Regions from separate parts of the Thalassospira sp. UBA848 genome, predicted to be linked through region 1. Evidence: riboswitches for the same ligand, from Rfam matches in the RefSeq annotation. Region 1 holds a riboswitch; the other holds the start of a gene.
The links. A riboswitch is a leader RNA that binds a small molecule or an ion and turns the genes downstream of it on or off. The one in region 1 is predicted to bind glycine.

Region 2: another riboswitch for glycine. It lies ahead of B2R48_RS13755 (L-serine ammonia-lyase); the one in region 1 lies ahead of gcvT (glycine cleavage system aminomethyltransferase GcvT).

Annotation. Positions count from the first base shown of each region.
Region 1 is NZ_DBGS01000047.1:16,979-24,863, reverse strand. It holds gene B2R48_RS06170 (putative bifunctional diguanylate cyclase/phosphodiesterase) at 1-477, opposite strand, end outside; gene rnhA (ribonuclease HI) at 747-1,193, opposite strand; gene B2R48_RS06160 (homoserine kinase) at 1,222-2,190, opposite strand; gene ispH (4-hydroxy-3-methylbut-2-enyl diphosphate reductase) at 2,236-3,183, opposite strand; gene B2R48_RS06150 (hypothetical protein) at 3,442-3,999, shown strand; glycine riboswitch at 4,104-4,201, shown strand; glycine riboswitch at 4,205-4,312, shown strand; gene gcvT (glycine cleavage system aminomethyltransferase GcvT) at 4,341-5,483, shown strand; gene gcvH (glycine cleavage system protein GcvH) at 5,554-5,925, shown strand; gene gcvPA (aminomethyl-transferring glycine dehydrogenase subunit GcvPA) at 5,928-7,283, shown strand; gene gcvPB (aminomethyl-transferring glycine dehydrogenase subunit GcvPB) at 7,280-7,885, shown strand, end outside.
Region 2 is NZ_DBGS01000097.1:1,165-9,049, reverse strand. It holds gene B2R48_RS13775 (aspartate aminotransferase family protein) at 1-871, opposite strand, end outside; gene B2R48_RS13770 (phosphotransferase enzyme family protein) at 868-1,869, opposite strand; gene fabG (3-oxoacyl-ACP reductase FabG) at 2,109-2,888, shown strand; gene B2R48_RS13760 (dihydrofolate reductase family protein) at 2,970-3,503, opposite strand; gene B2R48_RS13755 (L-serine ammonia-lyase) at 3,667-5,106, opposite strand; glycine riboswitch at 5,168-5,283, opposite strand; glycine riboswitch at 5,303-5,408, opposite strand; gene gpmI (2,3-bisphosphoglycerate-independent phosphoglycerate mutase) at 5,682-7,274, shown strand; gene B2R48_RS13745 (murein hydrolase activator EnvC family protein) at 7,252-7,885, shown strand, end outside.

The sequences.
Region 1 (7,885 bases):
CAGAAGGCTGGCCGCCACGACCGAAATCAACAGCCCGAACAGGATCATGTCGATGGCAATGCGGCGGAACAGCAAGTCCTGCACGCGGTCATCGGTGAAGAAGATAACCAGTTCGCCAACGTCATGGCGGACATTGTTGCGTTCGAAATAGACCCGGCGCGACAGGCGGAGCGTGTCGGTCAGTTCGGATTGGGAAACGCCGGTATGGGCAAATTCAGTGCCATCGGCACCCAGCGCCTGCACAGCAACAATATCGCGGTCGCGCGCCATCGCGTTAAGGGCTGATTCGATATTATCGACGTCAAGATACCAGAAAGGTGTGGCCAGAACGCGTGCATTAATGTCGGCGGTCTGTTCGACCTTGCCGTTCAGATCATCGCGCAGCACCTTGTAGCTGACATAGCCAAACACAACGAAAAGTGCGAGCGAGAACAGTGAAACAAGCGGCAATGCAATAAACAGCAGCCGACTGCTCAAAGACTTTCGTTGTAAAAACCCGTACGATCCGCGCGACAAGCGTTCTCTCCTCGGCACCTACTTTGGATTAGTCGAATATACTGTACTCGACGTTTGTATGGGTGCCAACTCCCCCCTGAATTAGTCTCAAGTCAAACCGCAACTTGATGAAAACGCAAGGTCGATTTCGTTTAATCAATCTAATATCCGACCAAGGCCGACAAGCCTATCTATTTTGGTGCGAAACCCTTTCGCTTCAAGCAGCTTTTGTGCGATCTGCGAAAAATTCGTTACCTTGGTACGGCTTGGCGTGCAAGCTCATCACATCTTTCATTTTCCGGATGCCCTGCATGGCCTTTGACCCAGTGCCATTCGACTTGATGTGGTTCAAGGGCTTTTAGCAAGCGTTGCCACAGCTCGACGTTCTTGACCGGCTTTTTATCCGCCGTTTTCCATCCGCGCTTTTGCCAGCCGAAAATCCACTTGGTAATGCCATCGCGGACGTAGCTGCTGTCGGTATAAATATCGATCACACAGGGCCGTTTCAGGGCCTCAAGTGCGCTGATCGCAGCCATCATTTCCATGCGGTTGTTTGTGGTTTCGGGGTCGCCACCCGACATTTCCTTTTCGACACCCTTGAAGCGCAAAATAGCGCCCCAGCCACCGGGGCCGGGATTGCCGCTGCACGCGCCGTCTGTGTAAATCTCGACGCGATTGTCGCCGTCAGTTGAAGTCATGTTTTTATTCCCCGGCGATGCTGTGGGCTTAGTCCAGGCCATAGGCCGATGCATTATCCACGCGCTGATGGAAGCGCAGTTTGTTGATATATTCGCGCGGGTTCTTTGGCGTTACCAGCGCATCCTTGGGCGTATTTACCCAATCATACAGGCGGGTCAAAAGAAACCGCAGGCTGGCACCGCGTGCCAGGATCGGCAGGGCGGCCTTTTCAGCGTCCGAGATCGGACGGACTTTGCTGTAATGCGACAGAAGGTTTTTGGCCTTGGTGACATTGAAGCTGTTGTCAGGCTCAAAGCACCACGCATTCATGCAGATCGCGACGTCATAGCAAAGCAGGTCATTGCACGCGAAATAGAAATCAATCAGGCCAGAGACTTCTTCCTTGCCCGGGAAGAAGAAAACATTGTCGGGAAACAGATCGGCGTGAATGACGCCCTTGGGCAGTTCGTGCGGCCAGTTGGCTTCGAGATAATCAAGCTCCTCACCGATCATGTCGCCAAGACCGGGCACTTCGTCATTGGCGTGTTCCTGACAGCTTTCAAACAGTGAACGCCATCCCGCAACACTCAGCGCATTGGGCAGGTGCATCTCAAAATCGAGGCCGGCACTGTGAAGCTGTGCCAGAGCCGCGCCAACACCGGCACAATGATGGGGCTGGATACGGCGCGGTGACATGCCGCGCAGGAACGATGTAATGGCAGCCGGGCGATCACAGAGTGTGCGCAAGGCAGCGCCATCCTTGCCATGGATCGGGGTCGGACAGTTCAGTCCCTTGCCTGACAAATGATCCATCAGGCCAAGGTAAAAAGGCAGGTCGTCAGGATTTACCCGCTTTTCATACAGGGTCAGGATAAAGGGCGCGATGCTGGTCTGGAGCAGGAAATTGGTGTTTTCGACACCTTCGGCAATGCCCTTGAAAGAGACCACTTCACCGATATCGTATTCGGCAACAAAACGGGCGATATCTTCGTCTGAAACATCGGTATAGACGGCCATGGGCTTTATTGTCGTCCTGATCTGAGAGTAAGCATGTCCGCAGAATTAGCTGGCAAGCTGGCGCGGCAGTTTAAAGGTTACGTTTTCGTTGGTCAGCGTGATGGTTTCGACCGTCACGTCATAACGTTCGCGGCAGGCATCAATCACTTCTTCGACCAGGATTTCCGGCGCAGAGGCACCTGCGGTGATGCCAAGGCTTTTGATGCCTTCAAGCTTGGACCAGTCAATATCTTTCGCGCGTTCGACCAGAACAGAACGCATGCAGCCTTCACGCTTGGCGACTTCGACCAGGCGGTTGGAGTTCGAAGAGTTCGGCGCGCCAAGAACCAGAATGGCGTCAGTCTTTTCTGCAATCAGTTTGACGGCATGCTGACGGTTGGTCGTGGCGTAGCAGATGTCTTCTTTCTTTGGCACCGAGATCGACGGGAAGCGCCGCTGCAGAATTTCGATGATCTTGGCGGTGTCATCAAGCGACAGCGTTGTCTGGGTGACAAAGGCCAGATTTTCCGGATCTGTAATCTCGATGGTTTCTGCGTCTTCTTCGGTTTCGATCAAGGTCATGCTGCCCGGTGGCAACTGGCCCATGGTGCCGACAACTTCCGGATGGCCCGCATGGCCGATCAGAAGAATGTGTTTGCCATCGGCGTGATGGCGTTCGGCCCCGCGATGGACTTTTGAAACCAGCGGGCAGGTCGCATCAAGATATTCAAGCTTGCGGGTTTCTGCGGCCTCGGGCACGGATTTTGGTACGCCGTGGGCCGAGAAGATCACAGGCACGCCATCAGGAACGGCATCAAGTTCATCGACAAAAACCGCGCCCATGTCGCGCAGGCGATTGACGACAAATTTGTTATGCACGATTTCGTGGCGGACATAGACCGGTGCGCCGTATTTTTCGAGCGCCTTTTCGACGATTTCGATGGCGCGATCAACCCCGGCGCAGAAGCCGCGCGGGTTGGCAAGTACGATCTGAAGGCTGGCTTTGTCAGACATGATACAGGTCCGGCTTTCCCAATTGCGTACGGGCGTTGCCGACGCATTTTTCAAACATTCACGTTACATAACCCGCTTGATCATGTGGTGCAATGACTCTGCGGCAATTGGGTTGTGTGCCTTGGCAGGAAATTTGACCTTTTCCAGACGGGCAGATCCTTCAAGCGGGTTGTGCCGACAACCGTGACGGAATAGACTGCGCACGGGCCACTTGCGAAAGACACAGGCCTGAAAACATTTGGTTTGATAGAGGCTTGGATGACAATCGGTAACGGACTTCGGCGCGTTTATGCATTGGGTATGGTATCGCTTGGCGGATTGCTAAGTGCGTGCGGCGGCGGAAACCCGTTCGAAGAACAGCCCGTGCCGGTTTGCCCGGCGGCCTATCTGCCAAAGGATACGGCAAAACTTGTCGAGTTCAGCGGCGGTGGCCGCGACCTGACCGATGTGATCGTCGAAGCCGAATTCACAGGCTACGTTGGTGACTGCGGCTATGATCTGGATGACAAGGAACTTGATGTCATCATCAGTCCGATCATCACGGCCGAGCTTGGACCGGCGGCACAAAATCGCACCGTGCAGTTCCAGTATTTCGTCGCCCTTCGTGACCCTGCGGGCAACTTCATCCAGAAGTCCGTATTCGACGTGAATATGCCGTTTGCCGACAATCTGAACATGGCTCGGATCCGCGATGAACAGGTCACGCTGTCGGTGCCGCTGAATGATGTCTGGACCGGGCCGGATTATGAAATCTATCTTGGTTTTCAGCTGAATGCCGAGCAACTGGAATATAATCGTCGCTTCGGAACCGATTGATTTATTAACGGTTTCTGGCGTTTCGTGCCGGTTGTCAGCCGCCTTTTGCAAAATAGGGGCTGGTCGCTTTGCGCGGAAACCCGTATAAACAAAAACATACCCAAATGATCCCCGTGGGAGAGGCCGCAGTCCTTATGGATGAGCGGACGCCGAAGGAGCAACCACCCCGGAAACTCTCAGGCAACAGGACCGCGCGGAGATGGGACTCTGGAAAGCAGGTGCTGTGATCAGCCTGATCAAGTGTACCTCGCCGAAGATGTAAGCAGACCAGTTTCGACCATTGGCTGTGATTCTTTCAGGCTCCGAGACAGAGGGGGAATGTGGTTGGCCAGTGGTCGGCTATGTTTCGCAACGATTGTCCCGGAGAAGGAAGAGTGGATCAACAGACCGAACTGCTTCAAACAGCCCTTTATGACCTGCATGTGGAACTCGGTGCCAAAATGGTGCCGTTTGCTGGCTATGCCATGCCAGTGCAGTACCCGCTTGGCGTAAAAGGCGAACATCTTCATACCCGCGCCAAAGCCGGCCTTTTTGATGTCTCTCATATGGGGCAGGTGCGCCTGACCGGCGAAAACCGTGTGGCAGAGCTTGAAAAACTTGTGCCCGGTGATATCGCCATCCTTAAACCCGGTCGCACCCGCTACTCCGCGTTTACCCAGGATGATGGCACGATCCTTGACGATCTGATGATCACCAACGCCGGAGACAGCCTGTTTCTGGTGATCAACGCGGCGTGCAAGGATGACGATATCGTTCACATGCGCGCCAATCTGGGTGATGGCGTCTCCCTTGAAGAAATTGATGATCGCGCGCTTCTGGCGTTGCAGGGCCCGGATGCGCCCAAGGTGCTGGCACGCTTTGCGCCAGCCGTTGCCGATCTGAAATTCATGAGCTTTGCCGAAATCGAAATCGCTGGCAGTCCGTGCTTTGTCACCCGTTCGGGTTACACTGGTGAAGACGGCTTTGAGATTTCGGTGCCGAATGCGGATGCAGAGGCACTTGCACGTAAATTGCTGGCCGAAGAAGAGGTTGAGGCGATTGGACTGGGCGCGCGTGATTCGCTGCGTCTGGAAGCGGGCCTGTGCCTGTATGGCAATGACATTGATACCACCACGACCCCGGTTGAAGGGGATCTGAACTGGATCATCAACAAACGCCGCCGCGCAGAAGGCGGGTTCAAGGGTGCGGATGTGATCCTTGATCAGCTTGAAAACGGCGCGGACCGCAAGCGTGTCGGCATCAAGCCCGAAGGCAAGGCACCAGCGCGCGAACATACCCAGATCCTTAATTCCGATGGCGAAGAAATCGGCGAGATCACTTCGGGCGGATTTGGCCCGACCGTCGATGGCCCGATTGCAATGGGGTATGTTGCCATAGAGTTTTCCGAACCGGGGACGAAGATCGACCTGATGGTGCGTGGCAAGGCGCGCCCGGCCGAAGTGGTTGATCTTCCGTTTGCACCGCATCGCTACTTCCGCGGTTGAGTACCAGAAATTTTTGAGAGAGCGGCCAACGCCGCATTGGCATTGAATTGATCAAGAGGGACAAAGGGAAATGACGAAGAAATTTTCGCAGGAACATGAGTGGATCGAGTTCGAAGATGGTGTGGCGACCGTCGGCATTACCGATTACGCGCAGCAGTCGCTGGGCGATATCGTCTATGTCGAGCTGCCCGAAGTTGGCAAAAAGCTGACCAAGGATGGCGACGCAGCGGTTGTTGAATCGGTCAAGGCGGCAAGCGACGTCTATGCCCCGCTTGATGGCGAGATCGTCGAAATCAACGAAGAACTTGATGCCAACCCCGCACTGGTGAACGAAGCGCCGGAAGCCGAAGGTTGGTTCTTTAAAATGTCCCTTGCTGATGAATCCCAGCTTGATGAGCTGATGGATGAAGCAGCTTACAAAGAATTCGTCGAAGGCCTTTAAGCATGCGCTATCTCCCACTGACACGCGCTGATCGTGCTGCGATGCTCGATACCATCGGGGCATCATCTGTTGATGAACTTTACGGTGACGTTCCGGAAGGTGCGTTACTTGATGCACCTGTTGATTTGCCGTCCCACCTTGGCGAAATGCAGGTCGAACGCGATATGCTGGCCCTTGCCGGGAAAAATATGGGTGCCTCGAGCGTGCCCAGCTTCCTTGGCGCGGGTGCCTATCGCCACCATGTTCCGGCGACGGTTGATTACGTGATCCAGCGCGGTGAATTCCTGACCGCCTATACCCCGTATCAGCCGGAAATCGCGCAAGGGACACTGCAATACCTGTTTGAATTCCAGACCCAGGTTGCCTCGATCACCGGGATGGATGTTGCCAATGCCTCGATGTGGGATGGTGCGACATCCTGCGCCGAAGCGGTTCTGATGGCCTGCCGTGCGACCCGTCGCAAGAAGGCGGTGCTTTCGGGTGGTCTGCACCCGCATTACCGCGAAGTGACCGAAACCTATTGCCAGTATAGCGACACCGAAGTCGCCGGGCGCGACGGGCATCCGGAACATCAGGCAACTGCCGAGGAACTCAATGATCTGATTGATGACCAGACCGCTTGTGTGGTTGTGCAGTATCCCGATGTGTTTGGCCGCATTCAGGATCACACCCAGTTGGCTGATCTTTGCCATGCCAAGGGTGCGCTTCTGGTCGTGGTCTTTACCGAGGCGGTTGCCTTTGGTGCGGTGAAATCGCCGGGAAGCTTTGGCGCAGACATCGTTTGCGGCGAAGGCCAGTCGATCGGTAATGCGCTGAACTATGGTGGGCCGTATGTCGGTCTGTTTGCCACCACGCAAAAGCTCGTGCGTCAGATGCCGGGCCGCCTGTGTGGTGAAACGGTTGATCAGGATGGCAAGCGTGGTTTTGTTCTGACGCTGTCGACCCGCGAACAGCATATCCGTCGCGAAAAGGCGACCTCGAACATCTGCACCAACTCTGGTCTGTGTTCGTTGGCCTTTACGGTGCATATGAGCTTGCTGGGGGAAGACGGTTATCGCCGTCTGGCGACATTGAACCATGAAAATGCCTGCAAGGCGGCAGATGCGATTGATGCCGTTGACGGGGCATCGGTGGTCAATGACAGCTTCTTTAACGAATTCACCGTCAAGCTGACCAAGCCGGCCGCCGACGTGGTCGAGACACTGGTGGCCAAGGGGGTTCTTGCCGGTGTGCCGTTGTCGCGCCTGTATCCGAACCGTTCGGATCTGGATAACTACCTGTTGGTTGCGGTAACCGAAACCAACACGGACGAGGATATCGCGGCCCTTGCGGACGCATTGAAGGAGGCGCTGGCATGAATTTCACAACCCATACCGGCAACCGCGGCCTTGTTATTGAAGAACAACTGATCTTTGAACAGGGTCAGCCCGGCCGAACCGGCGTTGATTTGCCCGAACCGAAGGGCACGAAATCCCGTCTCGGCGGACTTGATCGTGATAGCGAAGTTGGTCTTCCCGGCCTGTCCGAACCGCAGGTCGTGCGTCACTTCACGCGCCTGTCGCAGAAGAACTATGGCATTGATGCCGGTTTCTTCCCGCTTGGTTCGTGCACGATGAAGCATAACCCGCGCCTGAATGAAAAGGTCGCGCGTTTGCCCGGTCTTGCCGATCTGCATCCGATGCAGCCCGAAAGCACCGTACAGGGCGCGCTGGAACTGATTGATCAGTGTGCCCATTGGCTTCTGGTTCTGACCGGCATGCCGGCCGTTTCCATGTCCCCGGCAGCGGGTGCGCAGGGCGAGCTTTGCGGCATGATGGCCATTCGTGCGGCCCTTGACGCGCGCGGTGAAAACCGCCGTCGTGTTCTGGTGCCGGAATCCGCACACGGGACCAACCCGGCGACGGCAGCAGCCTGTGGCTTCACGGTTGATTCAATCCCGGCGACCGAGGATGGCCGTGTT
Region 2 (7,885 bases), on a different contig from region 1:
CATTGCCCATCGGTTTACCCATGCTGACGATATCGGGTTCGACGTCATGACGATCAAATCCCCAGAACGCATCCCCGGTTCGCGCAAAACCCGGTTGAACTTCATCGGCAATAAACAGCCCCCCCGCCCGATGAGCGACCGCCACCGCCAGTCTTAGAAAACCGCGCGGATTGGAAAACACACCGTCGCTTGAAAAAATGCTGTCCACGATCAAGGCAGCTACCCCATGCCCACGATCCTCTAGAACAAGTGCGGCCTTGTGAACTTCATCGGCGAAACCGGCGGCTATGTTGTCGCCATAGGTCAGTTTGCTCGGTGCGGGAACGGCAACAACATGATCGGGCAGGTTGCCGCGCTTCAATGCTGATGGAGAAATGTCGGTCACTGCCGTCGTGTTCCCGTGATAGGCAGACTCGGTCACGATAACGCCGCGCGCCCCCGTAGCGCGTCCAGCAATACGCAGTGCAAGATCGTTGGCCTCACTGCCGCTGCAGGTCAGAACAACATTTTCAAGATAGTCCGGGAACGTCGCCTTCAGGCGGTCGAGATATTCCTCTGTCGTCTGATGCAGATACCGACTGTTGATATTGAGCTTGGCCGCCTGTTCGGCCATGGCAGCAACAACACGCGGATGGCAATGACCGACCGATGGGACGTTGTTATAGAAATCAAGATAACTGGTGCCGTCCGCCGCCGTCATCCAGCAGCCTGCCCCCGACACCATTTCAATCGGATCACGGTAAAACAAGACCGATGCTGCACCGAAGTTCCGGGTGCGCCGTGACAGCAAGTCATCTCCAGCCTTGAGCTGACCGGGTGACGTTTTGCCATCATAGGCATTCATATCAAGGATGGGGCGCACAGGCTTCATTTTGCACCTTCGGCCGTCAGATAATCCTGTGCCATTTGCAGGGTCCCTGCCGTAAAGCCCGTACCCATTTCCTGTGCGGTCGGCGTTTCCGGATGGCTTGCGATCCAGGCGGTCAAAAGCAGGCGACGCAGCATCACAAAGCTATCAAGCATCGCCGCATCACTGGCCGAAAATGGCGCAACGGTCCTGTATCCTTCGATCCATGCTTCCTTAAGTGCCGGGATTATCGGATCAAGTTCGATAAAGCTGATCGCTGCCGCAAAGTCATAGCCAAACCACCCAAAACCGCAGTCATCGAAATCAATCACACCAAGTCGTTCACCATCGACCAACAGATTGGCCAAACGCAGATCGGCATGGATCAACCCGAACCGATCATTGCCCATCCCGAAAGTCGACAATTTTTGATCAAGATGGCTGCACAGTCGCTCAAGCAATTCCAAACCATCGTTATCAAGGCCGGGGGCTGCGCGCCAGTCTCCCCAATGCGGATTGGCACCAAGGGTGGTGTCAAACGTCCAGCTCTTGCGGACAAAATTAACCGACCGCGTCCATTGCCGCGCATGCCCGTGCAGACGTGCACTGATCGCGCCCAGCTTGAAGAACCCATCAACCAATGCCTCATCGGCGGAAGGTTCAGAACCACTCATGAAATCAAAGGCAACCACATGGCGACTGACGCCCCCCTGATCGAATTCGGCGACCAGCGACCCGTCACTGCGCAGGCGCGGCTTGGGTGTATCGACGACCTCAGCAGCACGAAGGGCATTGATCCAGGCCAATTCAGATTCGATTTCCGCACGCGTGTGATAGCCCGGTCGATGCACCCTCAAGATCAGCTTCGCACCACTGTTTGGGTCCGTTGCCAAAAAGGTCGCGTTTTCCGAAACGGTCAGTAACGACACATCGGTATCTGGTGCCATGCCCCATCCGGGCAGAACCGATGCCGCCCCGGCCTTCAGGACATCAATCATGTTGTCATCGTAAATGCCGCCCAAACGGTGCCTCCTGTCGCTCAACCTTGACCGCCATTGGAACGGGATCCCGCGCCGTCCCAGCGCCATTTTGTGAATAATGCGGCACAAAATGTGTAACTTGCAACATTTTTTGTTGCATCACGGAATATTTCGACCAATCATCAAGAAAATATAACGCAGCGCACAATCAGGGAACCGGCAACAAGCGAACCCGGCACAAAGCTGGCGCATTGCCCAATGACTTCACGAAAGGATCGACCATGCTGACTTCGATTTCCGGCAAAAGCGTCATCGTCACCGGTGGCTCCAAGGGCATTGGCAAGGGTATTGCCATGGTATTTGCCAGCAAGGGTGCAAAGGTCATGATTGCCGCCCGCACCGAAAAGGACGCGGCAGCCACCGTCGATGAAATCAAGGCCGCCGGGGGCACGGCTGACAAGTTCCTGTGTGATGTGTCGGATTTCGATCAGGTTTCTGCACTCGCGGAATACACCGCAAAGACCTTTGGCGGGATTGATATCCTGTGCGCCAATGCCGGCATCTTCCCGCAGATCAAGATGGTCGACATGACAGCGGACGACTGGGATCAGGTGATGTCGACCAACCTTAAAAGCAGCTTTTTGTGCGTGAAGGCCTGCATCCCCTATTTCGAAAAAAGCGGCAAGGGTCGCGTGGTGATCACATCCTCGATCACCGGGCCGGTGACGGGCTATCCGGGGTGGTCGCATTATGGTGCGTCAAAGGCAGGCCAGCTTGGCTTTATCAAGACCGCAGCCATGGAATTGTCACGCTATAACACGACGATCAATGCCGTCATGCCCGGCAATATCATGACAGAAGGCCTTGCTGATCTTGGTCAGGAATATCTTGATTCCATGGCCAACTCGATCCCGCTCAAACGCCTGGGCAGTGTCGCGGATATTGCCAATGCCGCGCTGTTCTTTGCATCTGATGAAGCCGCTTACATCACCGGCCAGCAGATCGTCGTCGACGGTGGTCAAATACTGCCGGAATCGCTTGAGGCACTTGAGGAAATCTAAGCTTCTACCCGCTTTAAAACCGGCACAGAAAAGCACAGACCGCATCGCGATTCCGATGCGGTCTGTGCTGTTTGTTTGTGCTTACGCCAAGCCGTACTGGCTGCGCACAACGCCGGAATTGTATCGCTCGGATGCCAGCAGCCGGGGCTTGATCCCCCCGGCATCACGCCCGAACAATGAAATGCCATCGCCCAGCACTTCCGGGATCGTAAAGATATCCAGCTGATCAGCAAAGCCGCCAAACAGGAACTGTGTTACCACACTGCCCCCGCCGACGACCCAGATATCTCCGTCGCCGGCCCGACGGTCACGCAACTGATCGACCAGTTCGATGATGCTTCCGCCATAGGCCTCGGTATTGGCGGGCCGGTCCCGGGGCAGATCCCGTGATGTCAGAACGATTGTGCGACGGGCCTCATAAGGCCAATCGCCAAATTCCATCACCTGATCAAAGGTGTTTCGCCCGATGATCAGGGTACCAACGGAGTCCAGAAAGTCATCAAAGCCGAACTCGGCCGGGTCATATTCCCCCAACCAGTCCACCGCACCATTAGCGCGCGCAATGAAGCCATCCAGACTGACCGCGATATAAATGCGGAACAGTTTTTTGCTCATGTCTATGTCCAACCGATATTGGGGTCTTTGCCCCTATTTTTTAGTCGGAAAATCATAGCAAAACACCAACCGCAAGTCGCAAGAAACAAGCACAGAAAACCGGCCAATTTACATTACAGATGTCAAAAAGCCCGGTTTTCTACCCTATTCTTAAGACTTGGGGTTAGCACTCGACCACGTTGACATTGACCGCAAGACCGCCCTGACTGGTTTCCTTGTACTTGCTTTGCATGTCGAGTCCCGTCTGGCGCATGGTCTCGATCACCTTATCAAGCGACACGGTATGCTGGCCGTCACCACGCAAGGCCAGGCGTGCGGCGTTGATCGCCTTGACCGCGCCCATGGTGTTGCGTTCGATGCAAGGTACCTGCACCAGACCACCAATCGGATCGCACGTCAGACCAAGGTTATGTTCCATGCCGATTTCGGCAGCGTTTTCGACCTGCTCTGGCGTTCCACCCAGAACCGCACACAACGCACCAGCCGCCATCGAACAGGCAACCCCAACTTCGCCCTGACAGCCAACTTCGGCCGCCGAGATTGAGGCACGCTTTTTATAGATTGACCCGATCGCCGCCGCGGTTAACAGGAATTCACGTATATTGTGCTGATTGGCATTGGCACCAAACTTTTCGTAGTAGCGCAGTACAGCGGGTATAACGCCCGCCGCCCCATTGGTCGGCGCGGTAACAACCCGCCCGCCTGCAGCATTTTCTTCGTTCACGGCCAAGGCATAAAGATTAACCCAGTCAATCACGGTCAGCGGATCGCGCAGGCCCGCCTCGGGCTTTTCCGTCAGTTCTTTATAAAGCTTCGATGCCCGCCGCTTGACATTAAGCCCACCGGGCAAAATGCCATCGGTACGGATGCCACGGTCAATGCAGCACATCATCGCGTCGTGGACACGATCGACAAAGGCGATGGTTTCTTCCGGGCTGCGCCAGCTTTGCTCGTTCTCCATCATGATTTCCGCGATGGATCGACCTTCGCGCTTGCAGATTTCCATAAGTTCATCCGCAGAAGAGAACGGAAATGGCAAGGTAATGTTATCGCCGGAATACTCCGCCCCGTGATCATCGCTTGAGACGATAAAGCCACCCCCGACCGAGAAATATTCCTGGCTGTGGATCTTCAGGCCATCGCGGTCAAAGGCGGTAATGCGCATACCATTGGGATGCTGCGGCAGGGTTTCGGTGAAATGAAACACCAGATTGTTATCGCGGTTAAACGACACCGGATATTGGCCGTAAAGCTGCAGAAGGTTGGTTTCATCAATTGCCGCAACTGTTGGCACAATATCATCAGGATCAATGTTGCGCGGGCGCTTGCCATTCAGGCCCATGATCACGGCGGTATCGGTTGCGTGCCCCTTGCCCGTCAGGGCAAGCGAACCATAAAGATCAACCACGACACTGCCGGTGTTTTGCAAAAGATTGCGCGATTCCAGTTCAAGGCAGAAACGATAACCCGCACGCATCGGGCCAACCGTATGCGAACTCGATGGGCCAATGCCGATCGTGTAAAGGTCGACAACGGACAGGTTGACGTCGTGCTGGGAATTGTTTTGCGATCCCGAAGAGGGATTAGTCGCGGGATTCGTCATCAAGGGCCTCCTTCACGGCTCAATAAAGCGCTTGTTTTCGCGCTGTTTACGAACCGGTGTTTTTGCCCCCTCTGTCCCGTGACCTGAGATTATCCGCCAACGCGCGATCATGATCGCGCAAATGGCGTTTATCCTTCGGTGGAAACCTGACCAGCGCTTTCTCCCAGACGCTTTTTGGTTTCTCTCTCCAGAGCCTCTATCCGTGACGGTCCATCTGCCTGAGAGTGTTTATGAGGCATTGCTCCTTCGGCGCCGTCCATCACGCAATTCGCGTGACATCCGAACTCTCCCGTCACGGTGCGAAATGGCATTTCTGCCACCTCAGAGGTTCACCGTCAGATTGAACACTATCTGCGTCTTTAGACACTGTCAAAAGAACTGGTGTGCATCTGCAAAATTTTCTGCGACGGATACTGTTACATACCGGCAATCGTGCTAAATTGCCGGGACAATTCATGCACCTGTTGTGTGCGAAGGTTGACCCACCCTGCCCGCATAACAGGATTAATGGCGAAACATCCCGTAAGTCACCATATTTACGGGACATTCAGCCTTTTACTTTATCTGTGGGGTTTATGAACGTGACTGTATCGAATTCCGTAAAGCGCCCGCGCCCTGTGGTGCTGTGCATTCTGGATGGCTGGGGTTATCGCGAAGAAAGCAAGAACAACGCTGTTGCGCTTGCCAACACGCCTGTCTGGGATGACCTTTACGCCAATAATCCAACCGGGTTCCTCAAGGCCTGCGGTCTGGATGTTGGCCTGCCCGAAGGTCAGATGGGCAATTCGGAAGTCGGTCACATGAACCTTGGTGCTGGCCGCGTCGTCATGCAGGAACTGCCCAAAATTGACGAGGCCGTCAAAACCGGCACCATCGCCGAAACCGACACCGTCAAAAAGATCATTGCCAAACTGTCCGATTCCAAAGGCGTTTGCCATATCGCGGGCCTTCTGTCCGAGGGCGGGGTGCATTCCCATCAGGCGCACATGGCCGCCCTTGCCAAAATCATTGCGGCTGCCGGTGTACCGGTAAAAATCCACGCCTATCTTGATGGTCGTGATACCGCACCGAAAAGTGCCGCCAAATTCCTTGAGAAATTCCGCGCCCTGATTGGCGATGCCAATGTTGAAATCGCCACAGTCACCGGCCGCTATTACGCCATGGACCGCGACAATCGCTGGGAACGCGTAAGCCAGGCCTATTTCACCATGGTTCAGGGCAAAAATTACGCCGATGGCCGCACAGCCGAAAGTGCCGAGGCTGCGATTGCCAAGGCCTATGAAGCCGACACCACAGACGAATTCGTCCTGCCGACCGTGATTGGCGATTATGCTGGCATGAAAGATGGCGATGGCCTTCTGATGACCAACTTCCGCGCGGACCGTGCGCGTGAAATTCTGGCAGCCCTCTGCGCACCGGATTTTGACGGGTTTGACCGCGGCACGCCGGTGAAATTCGCCGTGCAGGCCGGGATGGTCGAATATTCGTCCGAACATGCCAAATACATGGATGCGATCTATCCGCCGCAAACCCTGCCAAACATCTTTGGCGAAGTGGTTTCCAAGGCAGGCATGAAGCAGCTTCGTATCGCCGAAACCGAAAAATACCCGCATGTGTCCTTCTTCTTTAATGGCGGCGAAGAACAGGTTTTTGACGGCGAAGAACGCATTCTGGTCGCGTCCCCCAAAGTCGCGACCTATGACCTGCAGCCGGAAATGTCTGCGCCGGAAGTTACCGAAAAGCTGGTTGCGGCCATAAAGTCGGAAAAATACGACACCATTATCCTGAACTTCGCGAACCCCGACATGGTCGGCCATAGCGGCATTCTTGAAGCGGCCACGAAGGCGGCAGAAGCCGTTGACACCTGCCTTGGCAAGGTGATTGACGCGATCAAGTCGGTGGGCGGCGTTGCATTTGTCACCGCCGATCACGGTAACTGCGAAGTGATGGTCGATCCTGAAACCGGCGAACCGCACACCGCACATACGCTTAATCTCGTTCCGACCATCCTTGTTAACGGTCCGGAAGGAGTAACATTGGAAGATGGGCGTTTGGCCGATGTCGCACCGACCCTGCTGCAACTGCTTGGCGTGCCGCAACCGGCCGAGATGACCGGAAAACCCTTGCTTAAGGGCATGAAAGAAAATGACGCGCTTCTTGCGAGCTAAGCTAGCTTATGAGATCGCCCTGCCTGCGCTGATCGCATTTGCGGTTTTTGCTGCAGGCGGGGCTGCGCCTTCTTTTGCCCAATCGTTGCAAAAAGTTGATCAGCAGCTCGATCAACTTGAAAACCAGCTTTCCGAACAGCAAAAACAGGAAGAATTCCTGTCACGCAAATCACGTGAACTCTGGACCGAGGAACAAGCCCTTCAGTCCGAGGCGATTTCCGTCGCCAGACGCGCACAGCGCCTTGAAACCACCCTGACCGATCTGGAAGATCAGCTAGAAAACCTTGAAGCGCGTGAAAAGGTTGCTGCCACCAGTCTGGAAGACAAGGCCGGGCAATATGCCCGCATTCTCATGGCCCTGCAGCGTCTTTCGACCACGCCGCCAGAAGCCGTCATTGCCCTGCCAACATCGCCACAGGATACACTGCGTTCGGCGGTATTGCTGAAAGCCGCCCTGCCCGGTGTCGAGCAACACGCGCGTGACCTGCGCAAGGAACTGGGCGAGATCGCCACCCTGCGCGAAGATATCCGCAATCGTCGCAGCGAGTTGGCCGCCGCCACCCAAGAATTGCAGCAAGAACGCGCATCCCTCTCAGCGTTGCTTGATGAAA